Regions from separate parts of the Alteromonas sp. OM2203 genome, predicted to be linked through region 1. Evidence: predicted binding sites of a transcription regulator. Region 1 holds the regulator's gene; each other region holds the start of a gene.
What was found. The regulator ArgR, encoded in region 1, controls arginine synthesis, uptake and breakdown. The targets are predictions, from matches to a motif close to ANTGAATANNTATTCANT.

Region 1 (8,291 bases):
AAATTGCACAGCGCGTATACGGTTACGATGTTGGCGGTCTACCTGGCTCAGCTCCAGTTGAAGATGAAAAAATTCTCGTTAAGTTAGACTGGAACATCTCTGATGCGCACCGTGCCAACCTTGTTTACAATTGGAATGATGGTTTCAGCATTAGTCAGTCTGATGGTGGTTCGACTCGACTATCTTTAGACAATCACTTTTACGAGCGTGGCGCTGAATTAACTACAATTGTAGGCTCGCTTTTCTCTGATTGGAATGACGATTTCTCGACTGAATTGCGTATCGGTCATACCGATCTTGATAATCGTCAGGTTTCTTTGGACGCTGCATCTGGATTTGGTGAAGCGCAAATAAACACTGCAGACGGCGGTACGATTTACATCGGTCCAGATGACTCACGTCAGTCGAATAACCTTGATTACACAGTATTTAACTTCAAGTTGGCTGGTACTTATTACTACGGCGATCACACAATCACCGCAGGCGTCGAATATGAAGAAGTCGATGTTTTCAACTTGTTCATGCAGCACACAGTAGGTGAGTATCGCTTCCTTAGCATAGCTGACTTTGAAGCAGGTCTCGCGGACCAGATTTATTACAATAACTCCGCAGGTACTAACAACCCAGATGACGCAGCAGCATCTTTTAAACAGGATATTACTACGTTCTATATTCAGGATGAGTTCTATCTTACTGACGACCTGAAGATTATGGCTGGTTTACGCTATGAAAGATATGGCTCTGACGACACGCCAACAGCTAACCAAAACTTCGCAAACCGCTATGGTTTCCCTAACACCATGAATGTCGACGGGCTAGACCTAATTCAACCGCGTGTTGGCTTTAACTACACGGTTAATGACGACTTAGAAATTCGCGGTGGTTTAGGGCTATTCTCTGGTGGTAACCCGAACGTCTGGATTTCAAATGCATATTCTAACGACGGTGTTACCAACGTGGGTACTGTTGTAAACCGTTTCGGAAGTGATATACCAGGATTTGTGCGAGGCGAAACGTCAATCTTAGATATCGATCTTTCTGGTGAAGGTCGTCCAATCTATGATGCGCCTCAAGCAATGGTAGACCTAGTAGCTGGTACCAGCATCACAGATGGTGATGCACAGGTAAACGCTACAGATCCTGACTTTGAAATACCATCAGAGTGGAAGTACAATTTAGGTGCAACGTGGACAGCACCGGGTGATTACTTAGTAACGGCTGATATCATCTATACTGACCGTCGCGACGCCCCTATTGTTCGCGAAGCCAATCTTGAGAGAACGGGTGAAACTACATTTGATGGCCGCCCTGTGTATACTGAGATAGATGACGGTCGTCGTCTAGGCCAAGACTACATTCTAGGTAACGTACGTGGCGACAGCGGTAGCACGCTGCTGATCTCTGGTGCTATTTCTAAAGAGTGGGATAATGGCATTGACGCTACATTAGGTTACTCTTATGTAGATGCGGAAGATGCACACCCAATGACCAGCTCAACAGCAGGCTCAAACTATGAAAACGTTGCGGTTACTGACGTCAACAATCCAGGTGTAGCAACATCTGACTATGCAATCAAGCATCGCTTCACTTTCAATTTAGGTTACGCTCATGAGTTTTTTGATGGCTACGAAACTAGCTTCAACCTTTTCATGACTGCTAACGAAGGCCAGCCTTATTCGTTTGTGTTTGGCGATAACGGTGCCTTTGGTTGGGATAGTGCAGATTTCCGTCAACTTCTTTACGTTCCAACTACTGATGATGCAAACGTGACATTTGTAGACAACGTAGACCGTGATGGTAATGTTCTACAAACTGCGGAAGAAGCGCGTGCAGGATTCAACGAATTCGTTGAAGCTTACGGCCTAACTCGTGGTGAAGTTGTAGAGCGTAACTCTGAAACTTCTAAGTGGTGGTTTAAAGCTGATATTCGTATCTCTCAAGAGCTACCTGGTTTTGTTGAAGGTCACAAGGCAAGTGCATTCTTTGTTATTAACAACGTAACAAACCTTCTCAATGACGAGTGGGGTGATTTCCGCCAAGGTTCAACACGTCTAAATGTGGTAGATGTTGATCTTAATGATGCCGGCGTCTACGAGTATAGTAACTTCGGCATGCCAGCAGAAAATGTTCAACGCGATGCTTCTTTATGGGAAATGCGTATAGGTGTTAACTACCGCTTCTAAACAATAGTTAACACTAACTACTAGTTGTAGTGTTAGGTGCCACTCTCCTTTACAGGAGGTGGCACTTTTTTATGCCTGTGATTTATCTCACTCATTTGCTACTAATCGATCCTTCTCTTCTTTTATGATCTAAGACCCTCCACCACACGAATTAACGGGCGTTACATTTTTTAAATGCTCGCAAGGAGGGCTTATGTCAAAACGTATGTTAATGGTAATGACGTCTCACGAAATTATGGGCGACACGGGTGAGAAAACAGGTATGTGGCTAGAGGAGTTCGCCGCACCTTATTACGCATTTAAAGACCAAGGTTACACAATTACATTGGCCTCGCCGATGGGTGGGCAGGTTCCGATTGATCCTAACAGTCTATCTGACGATGCCATGACAGATGATGCAATTCGATACACGAAAGATGAATTAGCACGTAGTGCGATAGCGTCAACTATTCCACTTGAAGATGTACGTGCTGACGAATTCGACGCGGTATTTTATCCTGGCGGTCATGGACCATTGTGGGACCTCTCAGATAACGCGCACTCTATCAAATTGATTCAAGAGACTATTGCCGCTAATAAGCCCGTCGGAGCAGTTTGTCACGCTCCAATCGTGCTGAAGGATGTAAAAACTCCTGATGGCAAGTATTTAGTAGACGGCAAAGCCGTAACCGGTTTTTCAAATAGCGAAGAAGCCGCAATGGAACTCACTGATGTAGTGCCTTATCTTGTTGAAGATGAGTTAGTCAAGAAAGGCGGAAATTATGAAAGTGCAGATGATTTCGCTGTGAAGGTTTGTACTGATGGTCTATTGGTTACCGGTCAAAATCCGCCATCGTCACGCCCAGCAGCAGACGCGCTCATTAAGCTTCTGTCCTAATTAACGTGCTAATCCTAAAAATGAAGAAACCGCCTTATTACGGCGGTTTCTTTGTTTTGCGAAGCTATAATTTCATTTAAAGCGCTTTTTAACCAATGGCACTTTTACTTGTACTTTTAAGCAAAAGCACTTTTTTAAACGTTCTCAAACAGGTCTTCAACCCGCTGTCTTAGCTCTTCTATTTTAGATACATCTGCGGGGGCAATAAATATTGTATCATCGCCGGCAATGGTACCTAACACACCGTCTTTTTTGCTCAAAGAATCTAGCAAGCGCGCGATAAGCTGAGCAGCACCTGGACTCGTTCTGATAATCACCATCACATTGTTGTGCACAATGTCTAATACGAGCTGTTTTAACGGGCTTTTAGCCGTTGGCATACCAAGCTCAGGGGGAAGGCAATAAACCATGTCACCACGGGCGTTACGCGTTCTTACCGCACCAAACTTGCTCAGCATTCTTGATATTTTTGACTGGCTGATATTGTCAAAGCTTTGCGACTTCAAAGCATCCACAATTTCGCCTTGTGAACCGTAACTTTCCGCTTTGAGAATCTCTTTAAAAGCCTTGATGAGTTGCTCTTGTTTTGCGTTTGCCATTAGCGCTCTTTTCTTTTCTGAGGGTTATCGTTAGGAATTATATTTAGTATGCGTATATTGTGCCGCACAGGTGGACTTTGCGCAATTTCTTTGCATAATCATTCATGATAATGAATATCGAATAAAAATCGCCATAAATAACGTTAATAAGACGATCCGGTGATTGAGTTTTCCCCCGCGTTGCATTAGTGTGACGTTCCGTTTAAATACGTGAAGTAATCCCATAGGAGAAATGGTATGAAAGTAGCCGTGTTAGGTGCTGCCGGTGGTATTGGTCAGGCGCTGTCTTTGTTGTTGAAAACACAATTGCCAGCAGGTTCAGATTTAGCGCTTTACGACGTTGCGCCAGTAGTTCCTGGTGTTGCCGTTGATTTGAGCCACATCCCAACTGCGGTAAAAGTAACCGGTCACGGTAAAGATGACCTTGCTGGTGCATTAACTGGAGCAGACGTTGTTCTTATTCCAGCAGGTATGCCTCGTAAGCCAGGTATGGATCGTTCTGATCTGTTCAACATCAACGCCGGCATTGTTAAAAACCTAATTGAAGGTGTAGCTGATAACTGCCCGAACGCGTGTGTTGGTATCATCACTAACCCAGTGAACACTACTGTAGCTATTGCAGCTGAAACGCTAAAAGCAAAAGGCGTTTACGACAAGAACAAGCTTTTCGGTGTAACTACGCTTGACGTTATCCGTGCTGAAACTTTCGTTGCTGAACTTAAAGGTGTAGACGTATCTTCAGTGCACGTACCGGTAATCGGTGGTCACTCTGGTACAACTATCCTTCCTCTACTTTCACAAGTTGAAGGCGTTGAGTTTACTGACGAAGAAGTGTCTAGCCTAACTACTCGTATCCAGAATGCGGGTACTGAAGTTGTTGAAGCAAAAGCGGGCGGTGGCTCTGCAACCCTATCTATGGGTCAAGCAGCAGCACGTTTCTGTTTATCTCTAGTTGCAGCAATGCAAGGTGAGAACGTGGTTGAGTACACTTACGTACAAACTGACGATAGCGACGACGCAGCATTCTTCGCACACCCAGTTCGCCTAGGTGCAAACGGTGTTGAAGAAATCTTGCCATACGGCGAGCTAAGCGCATTTGAAGAAAAAGCGAAAAACGACATGCTTGAAGGCCTACGCGGCGACATCAAGCTAGGCGTTGACTTCGTAAACGGCTAATCGGTGAGTGTCATTGGCGGGCCTTTGAACGTAGGCACGCCGTGAATACTTCCCTGTAGGCTTCGCCACCGCTTCCCTGCGGTGGAGAGCCTACTTATCAAAGCCCCGCCACCTCCAAACACCTCAATAGCCTAATCACTGAAGTTTTTTTAGAAAAGAGCAGTCTGTTACGACCTTACTTATTGAGCTTTTTTTGTTGCATCTTTGTAGACATTGCGACGGCGTTTGTGGTGCAAGTTTACTTATCAAAACTTCTCTCAGCCCCAAATCTCATTTTTCTATATTTACAGATTTATTACCCACAGATAGGGGGGCTTCGTTAAAATCCAAACGTTGAATAATTCCATGCTGAAGAATGACTATGTAACCCAGCGTTAGTACGGTAAATGTGTAAAAAAAAGAATCGCTATCTTTCAAGTAGGAGGCGATGAACGTTGTAAAGATCAAAACTAGGTAAGTGAAATCAGCCAATTTTTTATGTTTCATGGTGTTTTACCCTCATTAGGTGGAGATTAAAAGCTCGCCCAAAGGTGAGCTTTTATCACTTCTTACTCGTCGAAATAGCCAATGAACATCATTGCTCCGCCGACAGCGAGTCCGAATATACCTGTAGCTGGACCTCCGGCAATCCCAAGGCCTATTACTGCCATGCCTCCAGAGGTCCAGTCACTCATTGCTCCAGACACTTGTGTTACTTCTTCTACATTTAACTCTTGCATAAGTCATCCTTAATCTATTAATAAAAGCCCCAAGAATTGGGACCTTTAAAGTGTATTAAGGTCGAAGCGACTTTTTAACTGTATGGATGATCTGTTTGTAACCTCTTGTGGGAAACCATGATTAATAAGGTCATATTATGTTGGCAATTTCGAATGGAACTGTGTTTAGGTTAGTTCAGAGATGGGTATTTCGTTACATCAAAAAGCCTGATTTCACCTGAATCAGCAGTAATACCTTTAACTGTAGTATAAGCATAACCCTTCAATATTCTGTGGCTGTCAGCCATGAGAAAAAGATTAGCGGCATACCTGTATTAGTTCTAATGGGCAAGTGCCAATATGATGAGATAATGTTTTTGTAATGTGGGAAAGAGCAAAATTTTGGCTATCCTTGAATAACGCTTTTTTGAAGTCGAAGGTGGTGTCACAGCGTAACCCCATAGGCCAATCCTATAACCTAACTAACGTGTGAGTTGTATAACGCAAACGAACAGGCAAAGAGGATGTAATATGAGCGATGCAAAGTTAGGTGATGTAAATGATTCGACAAAAAAATGCCCGGTCATGCATGGTGGTTTAACAGCCACGGGGACAACAGTAATGGACTGATGGGCTGAAGCCTTAAACTTAGACATTTTGCATCAGCACGATACGAAGACAAACCCAATGGAAGAGGACTTCGATTACCGTGAAGAGGTTAAAAAACTAGACTTTCAAGCCCTTAAAAAAGATCTCACCGACTTAATGACAGATTCACAGCCTTGGTGGCCAGCAGATTGGGGGCACTATGGCGGTCTTATGATTCGTATGTCGTGGCATGCTGCAGGCTCGTACCGAATTGCAGATGGGCCTTATTTACGTAAACCCTGAAGGCGTTAACGGTAAACCAGATCCACTTAAAACGGCAGCCCTCGTACGTGAAACCTTTGCGCGTACGGCAATGACCGACGAAGAAACCGTTGCGTTAGCAGCCGGTGGCCACACGGTCGCTAAATGTCACGGTAACGGAAGCGCAGAAGCGTTAGGCCCAGACCCAGAAGCAGCAGGCATTGAAGAAGCGGGTCTTGGTTGGATGAACCATGAGAGTCGCAGTATTGGTCGCGATACCGTATCAAGTGGCATTGAAGGCGCGTGGACGACGAATCCTACGCAATGGGACAACGGATATTTCCACCTACTGCTTAATTACGATTGGGAACTGAAAAAGTCTCCTGCCGGTGCTGAGCAGAGGGAACCAATTAACATTAAGGAAGAAGGTAAGCCTGTTGAAGATCCATCAAAACGCTATAACCCTATTATGACCGACGCCGATATGGCGATGAAAATAGATCCAGAATATAGAAAAATTTCTGAAAAATTCTATAACGATCGTGAATATTTCAGCGAAGTGTTCGCTCGTGCATGGTTTAAACTTACTCACCGCGACCTAGGACCAAAAGTTCGTTATATAGAGCCTGACGTACCTGTTCCTTTCTCACTAGGACGTGGTGATGCCACTGACGACATGACCTATGCTGAATCGTTTGATCCGCTAGAGCCAATTGCAGATGGTTACAGAAACTACCTTCAAAAAGACTTTGTTGCAGCGCGGACGAAGGTGATGAACGCAGACCGTTTTGATCTAACTTGTTAGTACTTATCTTGAGTGTAAGTAGAAAGACTTAAGCAATAAAAAAGCCCGCTTCATCATATGAAGCGGGCTTTCTTGATCTTTTTACTTAGCGAAGCGATTGGTGACTAACAAAATAAAGCTATGTGCGTCAATTCAACCACTTCGCTAACACAGTGACTAACCTGTATTACGCATACCAATGGCAATACCCGCGATGGTAACCATCATTGCGCGTTCTAAGCTGGTGTTCTGTGCATCATCACCGGCTTTACGAATACGATCTAGAAGCTCAATTTGCAGGTAATGTAGAGGTTGTAAATACGCAGCGCGAATTTCCATAGACTCTTTACCCTGCGGGTCGTTCTTCATAATGTCGTCATCGCCTGTGATAGCCAACAGTGACGAGATGCTTTCTTTAAGCTCGCTACGCAGCGCTTCACCAAAGTGCTTGAGCTCTTTAGGTACAAGGCGCTCATCATAAGCTTCACTAATGCGTGGGTCGGCTTTGTGGAACACCATGTCTAGCATTGAAAGACGCGAACGATAGAATGGCCATTCGCTGAACATCTCGTTAACCACTTTCTCATTCTCAGGGGTCTTCACGCTATCAATAGCGCGCATCACGCCTAACCAGCTTGGCAGAACTAAACGGGTTTGTGCCCATGCGAAAATCCATGGAATAGCACGAAGACTTTCAATACCGCCTTGTGGCTTGCGCTTAGCAGGGCGACTACCTAGCGGAAGTTTACCTAACTCTTGCTCAGGTGTTGCCACGCGGAAGTAAGGTACGAATTCTTCATCGTGTCTTACCGTAGCGCGGTAGTTATCGCGACCTTGGGCTGCCATTGCGGTAATAAGCTCTCGCCATTCTTCTTTAGGCGCCGGAGGCGGGAACAACATGGCTTCAATAATAGCGCTGGCGTAAATACCTAGGCTGCGTTTAGCTAGCTTTGGCATGCCGAACTTATAGCGAATAGTTTCGCCTTGTTCTGTTACACGGAAGCCGCCGTCTAATGAGCCAGGAGGCTGAGAGTAGATAGCTGCATGTGCAGGCAAGCCACCACGACCAATCGTACCACCACGACCATGGAATAGGGTCAGGCTTACGTCAAATTCATCAGCAAT
Region 2 (8,291 bases), 2.0 Mb from region 1:
CGGGAATGATAGCGCTAACGTTATCGTCTTGATTTTGCAATATAGCGATGTGACAAGGCTGCCAGCCGGACTCGTTAGTACAAGACTCGCTGTTTTCTAGCGCGTGTAAGAATTCATAGGAAAGAAATGGGCCTGCCCCCCGCGAAAGTTGCTGCCAGCGCGTTTTAGATAGCTGTTCAATGGAGTCTATAATTCTTATGCGAACGTTTTGTGCTGTCATGCAATTTACATCATGTAGAAATTAATGTGTTTATGCTGAAATAATCGCTATTTGCAAATATTTAGCGTTAAAATAACGAGATTTCTACGTTTTATACAGGATAGTCGATTTCAAAAATGTCAGATTTTGATCGAAAAATCATTACCGAAGCGATTACTCGCATGCTAGCACGACGAGAGCATAGCTTCAGCGAGATAATTCGAAAGCTTCAGCAAAAGGGCATAGAGAGCAATGCTTTTATCCCAATTTTAGAAGAATTTAGGAATGCAGATATTCAAAGTGACGTGCGTTTCGCTGAAAGTCGTGCGCGCGCACTGTATCTAAAGGGAAAAGGTCCGCGGTTAATTAAGCTAGATTTGCAGCAATACGGTATAGATGAAACTGTTGCGGAGCAAGCTCTGCAAGAGATTGAGGCTGATTGGTTTGAAAGCGCTAAAAAGGTTAAAGAAAAGAAATTTGGCGGGTTTTATGAAACTGAATTTGCGTTAAGGCAAAAGCAAAAGCAATTCCTGCAATACCGAGGTTTTTATCAAGAGCATATAGACTACGCTGTAAGCGCAAACGACCACGACTAGCGCTCAACCTCTCCAAATACCAGCCTTTCGCCTCTTAACATTATAATGTCATTTTTGTATGTCGAGAATAAGTGAGTTTTGTTCCTATCTTGTTCTTGTTCCACTTAACAAAAACGCGCTTTCCGTGGTATTGTTGCGCAAATTTGTGTGCATTTTAATTTATTCAGAGAATTGTAATGCGGCATTGCACATTGCGTAATGGCAAACGCCCTGATTATAACGCTCAGTAAAACAGGCAAATAGCACTCGTCGTTAATAGAATAAAGGAAGTTAGGTTTTCAATGACATTATCAACTGCTGACTTACGTAACAAGTTTATCGATTATTTTAAAAGCCATGGCCACCAAGCGGTGGCAAGCTCGTCACTGGTACCGGCAGATGATCCCACACTTCTTTTTACCAACGCGGGCATGAACCAGTTTAAAGACTGCTTCTTAGGCGCAGAGAAGCGCAGTTATACCCGTGCGGTATCGTCTCAGCGCTGCGTTCGTGCTGGTGGTAAACATAATGACCTTGAGAACGTAGGCTACACTGCTCGTCACCACACCTTTTTTGAAATGCTGGGCAACTTTAGCTTTGGCGATTATTTCAAAAAAGAAGCAATAGAGTTTGCGTGGAATTTCCTTACCAAAGAAATTGGTCTGCCAAAAGAAAAGCTGCTGGTTACCGTTTACTCTGAAGATGACGAAGCTTTTGATATATGGGAAAACCATATTGGCGTGCCAAAAGAAAAGATTATTCGCATCAGCACGTCAGATAACTTCTGGTCTATGGGCGATACCGGCCCATGTGGCCCTTGTTCTGAAATCTTCTACGACCACGGTGCGCACATTTGGGGTGGTCCTCCAGGAACACCTGAAGAAGACGGTGACCGTTTTATCGAAATTTGGAACTTGGTATTCATGCAGTTTAACAAACAAGCTGACGGTACCATGGAGCCACTTCCTAAGCCTTCTATCGATACGGGCATGGGCCTTGAGCGTATTTCAGCTATCTTGCAGAACGTGCACAGTAACTACGAGATTGACCTGTTCCAAAACTTGATTAAATCGGCAGCATCAATTGTTGGTAGCGAAGATTTGGAAAACAAATCACTTCGTGTTATTGCTGACCACATTCGTTCATGCAGCTTCTTAATTTGCGATGGCGTTATGCCATCGAATGAAGGCCGCGGATACGTTTTACGTCGTATCATTCGTCGTGCGGTTCGTCATGGCTACCAGCTTGGCGCAAACGATATCTTCTTTTACAAACTTGTTGCATCACTTGCCAAAGAAATGGGTGAGGCGTATCCAGAACTTGTAGACCAGTTGCCGGTAATTGAAAAAGTACTTCGTGTGGAAGAAGAGCAGTTTAGCAAAACGTTAGCCCGAGGCATGGCGATTCTAAACGATACGCTGGAAACTCTAGAAGGCGATACCGTGCCCGGAGATGTGGTGTTTAAGCTTTACGACACCTACGGCTTCCCTACTGACTTAACAAATGATGTGGCGCGTGAGCACGACCTCAAAATTGATGAAGAAGGGTTTGAAGCTGCCATGCAGGCGCAGCGTGCCCGAGCACAGCAGGCAAGCAACTTTGGCGCAGACTACAATAGCAAACTCGCCATCGATCACACGACATCATTCACCGGGTACACCGATGTAGAAGGTCAGGCAAATGTTGTTGAGCTTATTGCCGACAATGCATTTGTTGATACGCTAGAAGATGGTCAAGAAGGTGTTGTGGTATTAGACAGCACGCCGTTCTACGCAGAAAGTGGTGGTCAAGCCGGCGATAAAGGCGTACTTCGCGTAGCTAACGGGGAGTTTGTTGTAACCGACACTCAGAAAATGGGCAATGCGTTTGCACATAAAGGTGTAGTGAAAGGAAAGGTTACTAAAGGCGACACGGCAACAGCTGCTATAGACCTCGCTAACCGCGAAGCAATTAAAAAGAACCACAGTGCTACGCACTTACTTCATGCAGCATTGCGTGAAATTCTAGGTGAGCACGTAACGCAGAAAGGTTCATTGGTTGAAGCGCCACGAATGCGTTTTGATTTCTCTCATTTTGAAGCGGTAACGGCACAGCAGCTTGTGGAGATTGAGCGACGAGTTAACCAAGAAATACGAGCAAATCACACGCTAGCCACTGAACTTATGGACTTAGACGAAGCCAAAGCTTCAGGCGCAATGGCACTATTTGGAGAGAAGTACGACGAAAAAGTTCGTGTGGTAACTATGGGTCCATTCTCTGTTGAGCTATGTGGTGGTACTCATGTTACCCGAACTGGTGATATTGGTTTGTTTAAAATTACGAGTGAGGCAGGTATTGCATCTGGCGTTCGACGCATCGAAGCAGTCACTGGCGAACACGCACTTGAAGTCGTGCAAACGCAACAAGCCACACTGTCTTCATTGTCTGCATTATTGAAAACAGACAGCCAAAATGTAGTCGAACGCGTAGTTTCTCTACAAAATCAGACTAAAGAACTAGAAAAAGCGCTCAATTCTGCGAAACAAAAACTGGCGAGTCAGCAAGGTGCTGATATGCTTAGTAATGCAGTAGAAATAAATGGCGTTAAAGTTCTTATAGCGAATTTAGAGGGCGTTGAAGCTAAGTCACTACGCTCAATGATGGACGATATAAAGAACCGAATTGGCGAGGGGATCGTAGTATTAGGTGTAGCGAATGAATCAAAGGTTAATTTGATTGCGGGCGTTACGAAGAATCTAATCAATAAGGTTAAAGCTGGTGAATTGGTTAACTTTGTTGCATCTCAGGTCGGTGGAAAAGGTGGCGGTCGTCCAGATATGGCACAAGCCGGCGGCGACAACCCAGAAAACTTGCAGCAAGCACTCGATTCGGTTAACGCTTGGTTACAAGATAAGCTATAATTATTTACGTATATAACGGTGAGTTTTTGAAGTGACGCAAAAACATGGAATCACCGTCGCCCCCATCGGGTCGTGCTGGTGGGTTGGTAAATCTTAGGGATGACGTTCAGTATTAAGGAACAGGAGCAAGAGAATGCTTATTTTGACTCGTCGAGTTGGTGAAACGCTTATGGTTGGTGACGATGTAACTGTCACTGTTCTTGGCGTAAAAGGGAATCAGGTACGTATCGGTGTTAACGCACCAAAAGAAGTTTCTGTGCACCGTGAAGAAATATACATGCGCATTCAAGCAGAAAAGGGCGGTCAGCCGGGTTCAGCCGAATAATTGCATTATACGCTTCATCGGAAAAGGTCAGCTATTACGCTGGCCTTTTTTGTTTTTTACTGTTTATTCCGGTGATGGTTTTCTAATAGTCATTGTGTTTTTTGGTGCGGCAGCCGATGGTGTGTCGCGTTTAATTTGTTGGCGTTGAGTTATAAAGACTTAAAGCCCGTTGCTCGCTCACTTCTGACGTTCGTTGTTAGCGCAAAGGGATAATATTGCGCAATAATAGATAAAAAGAGATATAAAGCGTTTATCATCAGCTATAATTTGAAGAGCGATTGATAATTTTTAGTATCTGACTTTAGGAAGAGCCGAGAAAAAGCAACGGGCATTTTATTTAATTGCTTGTATTGTGAGCAGATTACTGGTTTTTTGCTCGAATCGTTTAAAATGACAGCGAGCGAACACTTTCTTTATAAAAAAGGTTTGACTCACGCCAACGAATCCGTAAAATGCACCCCGCAGTCAAGGAGAGGTGGGTGAGTGGCTGAAACCAGTTCCCTGCTAAGGAACCATACGCATTACGCGTATCGAGGGTTCGAATCCCTCCCTCTCCGCCATTATCATTCGTTGGTAGTGACGGTCGACAACAAGTTTTTGCGCGTGTGTAGCTCAGCTGGATAGAGTACCTGGCTACGAACCAGGCGGTCGGAGGTTCGAATCCTTCCACACGCGCCACTTAATTTAAAAGCGTCACCTTTCGGAGTGAAATTCGAAAGTATACAAGTTAACGCGTGTGTAGCTCAGCTGGATAGAGTACCTGGCTACGAACCAGGCGGTCGGAGGTTCGAATCCTTCCACACGCGCCATATTGAGAAGCCCACCTTTAAGGTGGGCTTTTTCATTTCTGTTTATTACTATCTTTCTTTGTTAACACCTCTATAAGTGCATTGTTTAAAAAGTAAGCTAAGCTTTAACTGTTAATTGAGCAGTAATCAGCGAGGCAACTTATGTCACACCCATCCACTACTTTTCGATTTTTAGCAGAACCTACAGATGTTAACTTTGGTGGGAACGTTCACGGCGGTATCGTTATGAAATGGATAGACCAAGCTGCCTACGCGTGTGCAGCTCAATGGTCTAAATGCTATTGTGTTACGGTTTCAGCTAACGGAATCCGATTCATTAAGCCTATTAAAGTTGGTCAACTAATAGAGATTACAGCGTCTTTAGTTCATACAGGCGCATCAAGCATGCATATTTACGTTGTGGTGAAATCTGGCGATGCGACCGCAGACACAACGACGGTGGCAAATCGCTGTTTTATCACTTTTATGGCGGTAGATTGCGATGGTAAACCGGCCAACGTTCCTGCCTACATACCGGAAGACGAGCGGCACATGCAGCTCGAGTTAGTAGCCATGCACGCAAAAGATTTTGCAAAGCAGTTAGATAGTGACTTCTCAGACAATATAGGCTTTCATTAGATTATGCCTTACAAAATGAGCGATTGATGGGCGAGACCTAAATTCAGTTACTGATAGCTTATAGAGTCTTTGTTGCAATTTTATTAAGTAAAAATGCATTAAATTTCATATGGTGGCGTTCTGTAGGGTTTTTATTGGTTTTTTATGCTGTTTTGTTGTTTTTTAAAAAACCTCGTGATACTTATTCAAATACCAATATACAAACAGGATTGAATATGAATTCGGGATCCGTCAGTAGCTTGCTTGTTGAAGCGGGTTCATTAATGCTCATTGGAATGGTGTTCGTTTTCTCATTTCTCGGGCTTCTTATCGTAGGTATACACTTAATAGCGCGGTTTTGCGAAGCGTTCCCTGGGGAAATAGAAGAGCCCTCAGTTAATGTAAAAAGAAACAATCAAGCGGTACAACCTGGAATAGACGGAAATGTTATCGCAGCTATTTCCGCAGCCATCCATACCCATCGTCACAATTCAAAAAAATAAGCCTAATCAGGAGTTACCATGTCAAAGCCTCTGGCCCTTACCGAGCTAGTCCTGCGTGATGCCCATCAATCGCTTCTTGCTACGCGTATGCGTATCGAGGATATGCTTCCCATAGCGGAAAAATTAGATAAAGCTGGCTTTTGGTCGGTAGAGTCATGGGGAGGTGCTACTTTTGATGCATGTATTCGTTACCTAGGCGAAGACCCTTGGGAACGGATTAGAAAGCTTAAAGCGGCAATGCCTAACACTAAACAACAAATGCTCCTTCGCGGGCAAAACCTGCTGGGATATCGCCATTACGCTGACGATGTAGTGACACGTTTTGTCGAACGAGCCCACGAAAGCGGCGTTGACGTGTTCAGGATCTTCGATGCCATGAACGACATTCGTAATTTAAAAACAGCGATCAAAGCAACGATAGACAGCGGCGCACATGCTCAGGGCACTATCTCTTATACTGTCAGTCCAGTTCATAACCTTAAGCTTTGGTTAGACATGGCAAAACAGCTTGAAGATTTAGGTGTTCACTCTATTTGCGTAAAAGACATGGCCGGGCTTCTAAAGCCTTATGAATGTGAAGCATTGATTACTGGCTTAAAAGAGACGGTGAGCGTGCCTATTGCTATGCAGTGTCACGCAACAACGGGGCTTAGTACGGCAACGTACCAAAAAGCGATTGATGCGGGGATTGATATGCTGGACACGGCAATCTCTTCAATGAGCATGACGTATGGCCACAGCGCAACAGAAACTATGGTGTCTATTGTAGAGGGCACTGAGCGCGATACCGGCATATCGCTACCTGAGCTTGAGGATATTGCTAGCTATTTCAGAGAGGTGAGAAAGAAATATAGCCAGTTTGAAGGCAGCCTTAAAGGCGTTGATGCGCGAATTCTCTTAGCGCAAGTGCCAGGCGGAATGCTAACCAATATGGAAAGTCAGCTTAAAGAGCAAGGCGCTGAGGATAAGTTTGAGGAGGTACTTAAGGAAATTCCTAGAGTGCGCGAAGATTTGGGGTTCATCCCGCTTGTCACTCCAACATCACAAATTGTGGGCACACAGTCGGTACTTAACGTGCTTACTGGCGAGCGCTACAAAAGTATCACAAAAGAAACGGCTGGCGTACTGAAAGGCGAGTACGGTGCTACGGCTGCTCCGGTCAACAAAGCATTGCAGGAACGTGTGCTTGATGGCGCAGAGCCAATAACGTGTCGTCCTGCTGATAACATTGCACCAGAACTTGATACGCTTAGTAAAGAACTTGATGCTTTGGCAGAGAAAAAGCAACTTTCTCTGGCAGAGGATAAAATTGATGATGTGCTTACTTACGCATTGTTTCCCCAAATCGGCCTTAAGTTTATTGAAAATCGCGGTAATCCAGATGCATTTGAACCAGCGCCTGGTGAACAAGACTCAGCAAGCTCTAGTCCATCGCAGCCGGTTAAAGCCACGTCAAACGTAAAGGCATCTAACTCGTCAGAAACTTATGATGTCAATGTAGATGGTAAGGTGTATCGCGTCGAAGTTGCTCCTTCTGGTACCTTAACAAGTGTGACTCCTGCTAGCGGTGGAAATACGCAGCCCCAAGTTCCAGCGAGTAGCGCAGCACCAGCTGCTGCAGCCTCGTCAGAGTCTATTGATGCGCCATTAGCGGGTAACGTGTTTAAAATCTTGGTAAGAAACGGTGACAGCGTATCAGAAGGTGATGTGGTGATGATCCTCGAAGCCATGAAGATGGAGACTGAGATTCGTTCAGCATACACCGGGACAGTTACCGACATTGTCGTAGGTGAAGGTGATGCTGTAACAAGTGGCCAACCGTTAATCTTATTGGGGTAATGCATGGATAAGTTAATGGTACTTTGGGATAGTACCGCGCTTGCGCATTTTGAAGCGGGCCAGCTAATAATGATGGCCGTAGGCTTTGGTTTACTGTACCTAGCCATTGTGAAAAAGTTCGAGCCATTGCTTTTATTGCCCATCGGTTTCGGTGCGTTGTTGACGAATATTCCGATTGCTGGGTTTTCTGAAGCGGGTGGTTTGCTTCATTACATCTATAAAATCGGCATTGATACCGGCGTATTTCCGCTACTCATTTTTATGGGTGTCGGCGCAATGACGGATTTCAGTGCACTTATTGCAAACCCTAAAATGTTGTTACTTGGCGCAGCGGCGCAGTTTGGGATTTTTGCAACCTTGTTTGGCGCTATCGCTTTAAACCTGATCCCAGGTTTCGAGTTTACGTTAAAGGATGCAAGCGCTATTGCTATTATAGGCGGCGCAGATGGGCCTACGGCGATTTTCTTAGCTTCGAGGCTTGCTCCCGACTTGCTTGGTGCTATTGCCGTAGCCGCCTATTCCTATATGGCATTAGTGCCTATTA
Region 3 (8,291 bases), 1.2 Mb from region 1:
TTCGTTTAACTTTCCCAAGTCTGTTTGGTATCGACTGTTTATTTAAACAATACATGTAAACAAATTATATTATCAGTGATTGCTACAAACCCTATTGCCTCTTAAGAAAACCGTTATTTAGCGTTTTGCTATTGCGAGAACGATAAGGTCCCTGATGTACGATAATATTTCCGTTCACCAAAAAGTTATGAGCAGGAGAGCTTTTACAATGACAATGGGGGCAACGACATCGCCCACGATAGATGATCGTTTCGAAAATTTGCTCATATCGCCTGAACGGGTGTTTGAAATGCTAGGAAAGCGTCGAGTTGGTGAGGTAAGTTTTGAGCAGTCTGAACAAGGGGATGCGCGCAGATTACTTCTAAACGTTGAAAAAATTGCGATTGAGAATAAACGCCTGCAAGAAAAAACGGAAGCGTCCTACCTAGAATCCGTTAGCCACCAGCTTCATGAAGTATTACTTGGTGAACTTACCGAACAATTAAGTGCCACCGACGAGCTCGTTCAAACCGTTCTCAATTTACCGGAAAACATCGGTGAACTGCTTGACGCCCTTGCTGTTAAAGCTTGTTCTGTTTCCAAATTAGAACCCATCGCAGCCACTATGCCGTGGCTTTACGATGAACTTATCGTCATTGTGAACACGCCTCAGTTCAGACGCAAAGACTCGCGCGGTCGCATTATTATCGTTGAAACGCTTCGCACTGCACTCAGCTTTTTAGGCATTGAGAACCTGCGCACGTTAATTCCTTCGCTTATATTGAAACGCGCGATGCCACAAATTACCGATCCGCACCCGCTTATCAAACAAAAGCTGACCCAATACGCCACGGGTGTTGCCCTAACGGCAAAGCGGATAGCCAGTATAAGTGGAGGCAGCAGAAATGAGGCCTACACATTAGGCGTATTGAGCAACTTGGGTCGCTGTGCGGTAACGCGGCTTTATTTCAAACTATTCGATAAAATTCAACTTCATCTTTTACAAGAATGCCAAAAAGATAAAGAGCAGAAACGCCATGAAACCTTGCTCAAAATCGTTCCCTCAGCCAACCATCTCATCGCTATGCAACAAGAGTTTGCCGACGCTGTGAGTGCTGACATACTAGAATGGATGCATTTAAAACGGTTGCCAATAGCTTCTGCCATGCGCGCATGTGCAAACAAAACGCCCGCAGAGCGGGGAACGCTTTGTAAAGCGCTATATCAATCGCGTACGTTTACGCAAATAAGAATGTTGCACCAGCTTAAACTGGTAGAAATGAAAGACGTTAAGCCACTTTTCAACGAGCAAAAATTCCCTAATGGCGCCCTCGAAAAACTCAAATCAATTGATATTTTCACTTTGCCATTAGTTAAAAATGAAGAAAATCATTAAAAATTTAGTGGATATTCATGCAGTCATTATGCAATCACGTATCCACTTATTCCTTTTAAAGTAAAAATACGCGTTTTCTTATACTATTGCCTGCTCGAGGCTAATGGATTCGATGACTCACTGGTCGCTGACGCCTATGATTTGCCTACTCAACAGCCTGCTAAAGCCCGCATGTCACCCTTTTCATAAGCTGATTAACGATTATTACTAAATGATATAGCCCAGTAGTTAATAGTTATTCACTTTTCCTGCAAATTAAGCCACAGTCCTTATAAATAAAGGGCTGCAGCCTTTTTGAAAGAAGACAAATGTTAAAAGAAATGGCATACTGTAAACCAAATCCGATTAGTTTTTACGCGCTGAAACAATGTTTCGAGAATAAGATCAGGTCGAAATCAACGGCTATTCTTGACGAGCACGCTGACATAGTGTGATTTAGCGCCCAATGCAGAGGTAACAAAGATGAACGTAACTCGCGCTACATTTGATGATGTAATGGTTCCTAACTATAACCCAGCAGACATGGTGCCTGTTCGCGGAGAAGGTTCTCGAGTATGGGACCAAGATGGGGCCGAGTACATCGACTTTGCAGGCGGTATTGCAGTAAACGTTCTTGGGCATTGCCACCCTGAGCTCGTTAACGCACTTAATGAACAAGGCAATAAGCTTTGGCATCTTAGTAATGTATTTACGAATGAACCCGCCCTTCGTCTGGCCAAAAAGCTAAACGATGCTACCTTTTCTGACAAAGTTTATTTCGCTAATTCGGGCGCAGAAGCCAACGAAGCTGCATTAAAACTAGCCCGTCGTTGGGCACTTGATAAGCACGGTGAAGACAAGAACCAAATCATTGCGTTCAACAAAGGTTTTCACGGTCGTACTTTCTTTACCGTAACAGTAGGTGGTCAAGCCGCTTATTCTGATGGCTTTGGTCCGAAACCTGGCGCAGTTGACCACTGTGACTATAACGATCTAGCAGCCTTTGAAGCACTTATCTCTGACAAAACCTGTGCTGTTATGATGGAGCCTCTTCAAGGTGAAGGCGGTATTATTCCGCCTGATGTAGATTTCGTGAAAGGTGTACGCGAACTTTGTGACAAGCATAACGCATTACTTATTTTTGACGAAGTTCAGTCGGGGGTTGGTCGTACAGGTCACCTATACGCGTATATGGGTCTTGGCGTAACACCTGATATCTTGACCACTGCGAAATCTCTTGGTGGTGGCTTCCCAATTGGCGCTATGCTTACCACAGCTGACATTGCGGCGCACCTTAAACCCGGCACGCACGGCAGCACGTATGGCGGTAATCCACTGGCATGTGCAGTTGCAGAGAAAGCCCTAGATATTATTAATCAGCCAGAAGTACTTGAAGGCGTGCTTAAAAAAGAAGCGCTTTTCCGTGAGCTTCTAGGTGCAATTAACGATAAATACAACGTATTTGAAGAAGTTCGTGGTCAAGGTATGCTCCTTGGTTGCGCGTTAAATGAAAAATACCAAGGCCGCGCTCGCGATTTCATGATGGCGGCGACAAAAGAGCACCTTATGTGCCTGGTAGCCGGCATGAATGTTATTCGTTTTGCGCCTTCATTAGTGATTCCTGATGAGGATATCAAAGAAGGTCTTGCACGTTTTGAGCGCGCCGTTGCTGCCGTTGTAAACGCCGAATAATTACAACACGAGTAGCGAACATGAATATCATTCGCCCTATCACGAAGGCCGACTATAACGCGCTAAAAGAAATTGCCGTTGAATCGGGTATTGGCTTCACGTCTTTGCCCGTTAACGACGAACTTTTACAGCGTAAAATTGATCGTGCAGAAACTGCGTTCAACAAACCTAACGTAACTGAACCTGGCGATGAGTCGTACCTGTTTGTTATGGAAGATACCACTACCGGCACGGTAGTAGGGACAACCGGTATTGAAGCTGCTGTTGGCATTGAAGACGCGTTTTATCACTATCACCTTAGTAAGGTCGTACATGCATCTCGCGAACTAAACATTCACAACACGGTAGACATTCTTACGTTTTGTAATGACTACACCGGGGTGACTGAAATATGCACGCTATTCCTTCGCGAACAAGCCCGAGGCGGCATTAACGGCCGCTTTCTTTCAAAGGTACGCTTTTTGTTCATGATGGAGCATCGCGAGCGCTTTTCTGAAACAGTGATTGCAGAGATGCGCGGTGTAAGTGATGAAGAGGGTCGCTCTCCGTTTTGGGAATGGCTAGAAACCCACTTTTTCTCTATGGACTTCCCCACTGCTGACTATCTAACGGGTATTGGCAATAAAGTATTTATTGCTGAGCTAATGCCGAAATATCCGATTTACGTGAACCTGCTTAGCAAAGAAGCGCAAGAAGTCATTGGTGAGGTGCACGAAAAAACTCGCCCTGCTCTTCAGCTCCTTGAAGAGGAAGGCTTTTCTTGCCGTGGATATGTAGATATTTTCGATGCGGGCCCAACGGTTGAAGCGAACTTAAGCCATATCCGCACCGCTCAGGCGAGTTTAAAACTTCCTGTTGTCATTGATGATAGTGCGGCTGCACAAGGCCAGACTCACTATATAATCAACACGTCAATATCCGATTTTCGTGCAGTAGCTACCGAGATGACGGTGAGCGAAGAGAAGCAAGTTGCCGTGCTATCTCGCCAAGCGGCTGCTGCATTGAATGTCAAAGAGGGCGAGTACGTTCGCTTTGCCCCGGTTACATTCAGAGACTAAAAAGGACACCCACTATGCTACATACACATTTTATCAACGGTGAATGGGTTGCCGGACAGGGTCACGACTTAGCGTCAATTGATCCTGCAAAAAACGAAGTAATTTGGGAAGGTAAGTCTGCGACTGCCGCTCAAATCGATGATGCGATTAAGGCCGCTCGTGCCGCGCTTGTAGCGTGGAGCATGAAAACCGTGGAAGAGCGCCTTGAAGTCATCAAGGTTTACGGCACCAAGCTAGAAGAAGCTAAAGCGCATCTTGCGAAGGTAATGGCAAAAGAAACCGGCAAGCCAGAGTGGGAAACTGCCACTGAGGTGGGTGCCATGATGGGTAAAATTGGCATCTCAGAAAAGGCCTACTTTGAGCGTACTGGCAACGTAGAAAACCCAATGCCCGTGGGTAAAGCATTCATTCGTCACAAGCCTCACGGTGTTGTCGCAGTTTTCGGCCCTTACAATTTCCCGGGTCACCTGCCTAATGGACACATTGTTCCCGCGCTTATTGCTGGCAATACTGTTGTATTCAAGCCAAGCGATTTGACCCCTATGGTTGCACAAGAAATGGTGAAACTGTGGGATGCGGCAGGTCTTCCGGCAGGCGTACTCAACCTGGTACAAGGTGAAGTGGAAACGGGTAAAGCGTTGGCGTCGCATAACGACATCGATGGCCTTTTCTTTACGGGTAGCTCACGCACAGGAAGAATTTTACACGAGCAGTTTGCTGGTCACCCTGGCAAAATTTTGGCTTTGGAAATGGGCGGCAACAACCCGCTAATCGTAAAAGATGTCGCCGATGTAGATGCAGCGGTTCACGATATTGTTCAATCTGCTTTCATAACATCAGGTCAGCGCTGTACTTGTGCTCGCCGCTTGTTCTTGCCAGCCGACGCCCAAGGTGATGCTATCCTTGCTCGCCTAATTGAGGTTACGAAAAATATCAAAGTTGGCGACTATGATGCTGAAGATCAGCCTTTTATGGGCGCTATGATTTCGAGCAACGCTGCAGCACTTATGGTGAAAGCGCAGCAAGAGCTTGAAAACCTTGGCGGTAAAGTATTGGTTCGCCTTGAGCAACACGACGAAAACAAAGGCTTCGCGACTCCAGGTATTATCGATGTTACTGACATGCTTGCGTCACTGCCAGATGAAGAACATTTCGGCCCACTGCTTAAAGTGGTCCGCTACAGCGACTTTGATGCTGCCATTGAAGAGGCGAACAACACCAGCTTTGGTTTGTCGGCAGGCCTTTTAGGTGACAATGAAGAAGACTATCGCTACTTCTTTGCCCGTATTCGCGCTGGTATTGTAAACTGGAACAGACCTATAACAGGTGCAAGCAGTGCTGCACCATTTGGTGGTGTAGGCGACAGCGGCAACCACAGAGCAAGTGCGTTTTATGCGGCGGACTACTGTGCGTACCCTGTTGCATCGGTTGAGCTTGATAAAGTCACCATGCCTGGCAAATTAAGCCCAGGCTTGTCGATGTAATCAATCTTAAACGTTTCGCGAGCGTTTTTTACAATACACGAAAGGCCGATGCTGCTTACGTATCGGCCCCTTTAGTACCAACCCTATACGAACTATTCATCTAAAATAGTCAACGACAGAAAGGACCCTACCGCCATGCATAGCAACATTGATACGTTGTTTAGCAACATGTGGGACGATTACGTTAGTATCACTCCCTCTGCGCACAAAATTCATGCTCTTCTTGCCGGTGAAGAAAACACCAGTGACATCGTTAACGATCATGTAGCTTTTCGAACTTTTGCGCTTGATAAAACCCGCTTAGATAAGCTTGCTGCACACTTCTTAGCGCTTGGTTACGAAGCGAAAGGCGACTATGACTTTGAAGCGAAAAAACTGACTGCGAAACACTTTGAACACCCAGACGATACTAAGCCAAAAGTATTTATTAGCGAGCTGCGCGTAGACGAACTGTCTGAAACCGCACAGCACATTATTAAAAAGCTAGTGGAGCAAATGCCCGAATCTGTGGTGGAAGCGGATAACTTTTTATATTCAGGTAAGCATTGGGAAGTGTCTAAGTCGGAATACGACACATTACTTAACGAATCTGAATACGCGGCGTGGATGGCAGCATGGGGCTTTCGCGCGAACCACTTTACCGTAAGTGTGAATCACTTAAGCCGTACCGACGAACTTACTGACGTAAATATGTTGCTAAAAGAAGCAGGCTTTGTGCTTAACACTTCAGGTGGCGAAATTAAGGGCGGCCCAGATGTATTCTTAGCACAATCGTCAACAATGGCTGATCGTGCTGACGTAGCATTTAGCGACGAAACACTCTCGATCCCAAGCTGCTTTTATGAGTTTGCACAACGCTATGAAATGCCTGACGGAAAGCTCTACACGGGTTTTGTTGCCGCATCGGCTGACAAAATCTTTGAAAGTACGAATGCTAAATAACGGAAATGCCTAGATAAAAAAAGCCCATTGCTGGGCTTTTTTTGTATCTGCTGTTCCGGGCTAATAGATAATTTTGGGCTTAGGCCAAAATCTACAAATGCTTCTTACGTCCACTTACCGCTTTGGCTCAGTAGTATGCCTTGCGAGAAATTGATCATAAGGCATGGGCTTATCAAAATAGAACCCCTGCATCAGTTGAACTTCGGCGTGTTCCATAAAAGGTAGATAAGATTCCAGCTCAATTCCCTCAGCTACTATCTCTATCTTGAGGCTTCTCAGCATCGCAACTATCCCCATGAATAGTGCATTTGCTTTACTGTCTTGATGAATACCCTGCACCAAGCTTTTATCCACTTTAACCACTTCAAACTGAAAGCTTCGCAAATAGCTCAGCGAAGAAAAGCCGCAGCCAAAATCATCGAGGGAAAGCCTGAAGCCGTAATCACGTAAACGGTTTAATGCTCCCAGTGCTTTTTTTTCATCTTTTACAAAAACCGACTCAGTGAGCTCCAACTCAATATATTCGGGGGATACGTGATTGTTTTCACAGATAGACGCCGCTTGTTCTGGAAATAGCGGGTCGAGCATCTGATTAGCACTAACATTGACCGACAGCGGGATGGCGTCTCCCTGTTGAGATTCCATGATCGAAATATAGTCGCAGGCCGCATCAAGGGCTTGCAAGCCTATTGCGCTATCTAGTTTGTACTCTTCAGCAATCGGGATGAAAATGGCGGGTGATACCACACCATGTAGACCCGATATCCAACGGCATAGCACTTCCCCACCTTTCAGCTCACCTTGAAGATCATATTTTCCCTGGATATAGAAATCTAACAGGTGGTTTTCTATAGTTCTGCGCAGATCATTTACCATACTTACTTGTTGGGTCATACTTTCATATAGCCCCACTTCATAAATGAATGCCTGCCCTTTACCAAGCTCTTTGGCCCTGTACATGGCGGCATCTGCACACTGTAGAAGGCTCTCTATATTGTCGCTGTGTTCTGGGAACTCAGCTATACCTACACTGGCCGATAGCCTAAGCTGTGAAGATTTTGCTCGTACAAGGTTCTCTTCAATTTTCTGAATAAGCTGCGTAGATTTGTCTGCCGCGTTTTTAACTGTTTGACCAGGCAGCACTGCGATAAACTCGTCGCCCCCCCACCGGCCGACATTGCCAGTTTTGTCGAACATATCAGTCAATAATGTGCCAACGCGCTTTAATTCGATGTCACCTTGATCATGTCCCGCTGTATCGTTAATCGCCTTAAAACCATCTAAGTCGATAAAAACTAGTACAAATTGCTGCTTCTTTTTAACCAGCGTTGAAATAAACTCTCGCAGGGCGTTTCTATTTGAAAGGCCCGTTAATTCATCATTAAGGGCCAGCTGACGCAGCTTCGCCTCATTGCGCTTCCTATCCGTGATATCCCGCATTGTCGCAATCAAATAAGATGACGTTTGCTGATACGTTTCAAACAAAGCTATCGAGATATCGACACTTTTAACCTGCTCACCTTTTGCTTTTATTGAAGATTCAAAGCGTAATTGTTTGTTTATTGCCAGCAGTTCTCTGTTCACTTTCTCGGAAATGAATATCCGATTAAAGTCCATTCCAATGCACTGTTCTTTTACCGATGCGCCGATTAATTGAATAAACGCATCGTTGCACTCTGTGATAACAAGTTCTGGCGATAGGACGAGCATAGGCTCTCTTGAGCTGGCAAAGGCCGACGCCATCAGATGAAAGGATTGTTC

Region 2: a site for ArgR is predicted at 5,509-5,526, ahead of ACM0P2_RS05505 (OadG family protein). Genes of this name have one in related genera too.
Region 3: a site for ArgR is predicted at 1,602-1,619, ahead of ACM0P2_RS01870 (aspartate aminotransferase family protein). Genes of this name have one in related genera too.

The regions. Positions count from the first base shown of each region.
Region 1 covers NZ_CP183209.1:3,819,698-3,827,988, reverse strand. Annotated here, with positions in the region: gene ACM0P2_RS16865 (TonB-dependent receptor) at 1-2,183, shown strand, start outside; gene ACM0P2_RS16860 (type 1 glutamine amidotransferase domain-containing protein) at 2,377-3,060, shown strand; gene argR (transcriptional regulator ArgR) at 3,195-3,659, opposite strand; gene mdh (malate dehydrogenase) at 3,897-4,835, shown strand; gene ACM0P2_RS16845 (hypothetical protein) at 5,384-5,554, opposite strand; partial or broken gene ACM0P2_RS16840 (peroxidase family protein) at 6,065-7,157, shown strand; gene ppc (phosphoenolpyruvate carboxylase) at 7,344-8,291, opposite strand, start outside.
Region 2 covers NZ_CP183209.1:1,231,588-1,239,878, forward strand. Annotated here, with positions in the region: gene ACM0P2_RS05465 (GNAT family N-acetyltransferase) at 1-220, opposite strand, end outside; gene ACM0P2_RS05470 (regulatory protein RecX) at 337-795, shown strand; gene alaS (alanine--tRNA ligase) at 1,077-3,674, shown strand; gene csrA (carbon storage regulator CsrA) at 3,808-3,999, shown strand; tRNA gene ACM0P2_RS05485 (tRNA-Ser) at 4,469-4,559, shown strand; tRNA gene ACM0P2_RS05490 (tRNA-Arg) at 4,601-4,677, shown strand; tRNA gene ACM0P2_RS05495 (tRNA-Arg) at 4,732-4,808, shown strand; gene ACM0P2_RS05500 (acyl-CoA thioesterase) at 4,950-5,426, shown strand; gene ACM0P2_RS05505 (OadG family protein) at 5,642-5,908, shown strand; gene oadA (sodium-extruding oxaloacetate decarboxylase subunit alpha) at 5,927-7,747, shown strand; gene ACM0P2_RS05515 (sodium ion-translocating decarboxylase subunit beta) at 7,751-8,291, shown strand, end outside.
Region 3 covers NZ_CP183209.1:425,437-433,727, reverse strand. Annotated here, with positions in the region: gene ACM0P2_RS01875 (HDOD domain-containing protein) at 209-1,375, shown strand; gene ACM0P2_RS01870 (aspartate aminotransferase family protein) at 1,838-3,046, shown strand; gene astA (arginine N-succinyltransferase) at 3,067-4,104, shown strand; gene astD (succinylglutamate-semialdehyde dehydrogenase) at 4,119-5,588, shown strand; gene ACM0P2_RS01855 (DUF1338 domain-containing protein) at 5,724-6,530, shown strand; gene ACM0P2_RS01850 (putative bifunctional diguanylate cyclase/phosphodiesterase) at 6,645-8,291, opposite strand, start outside.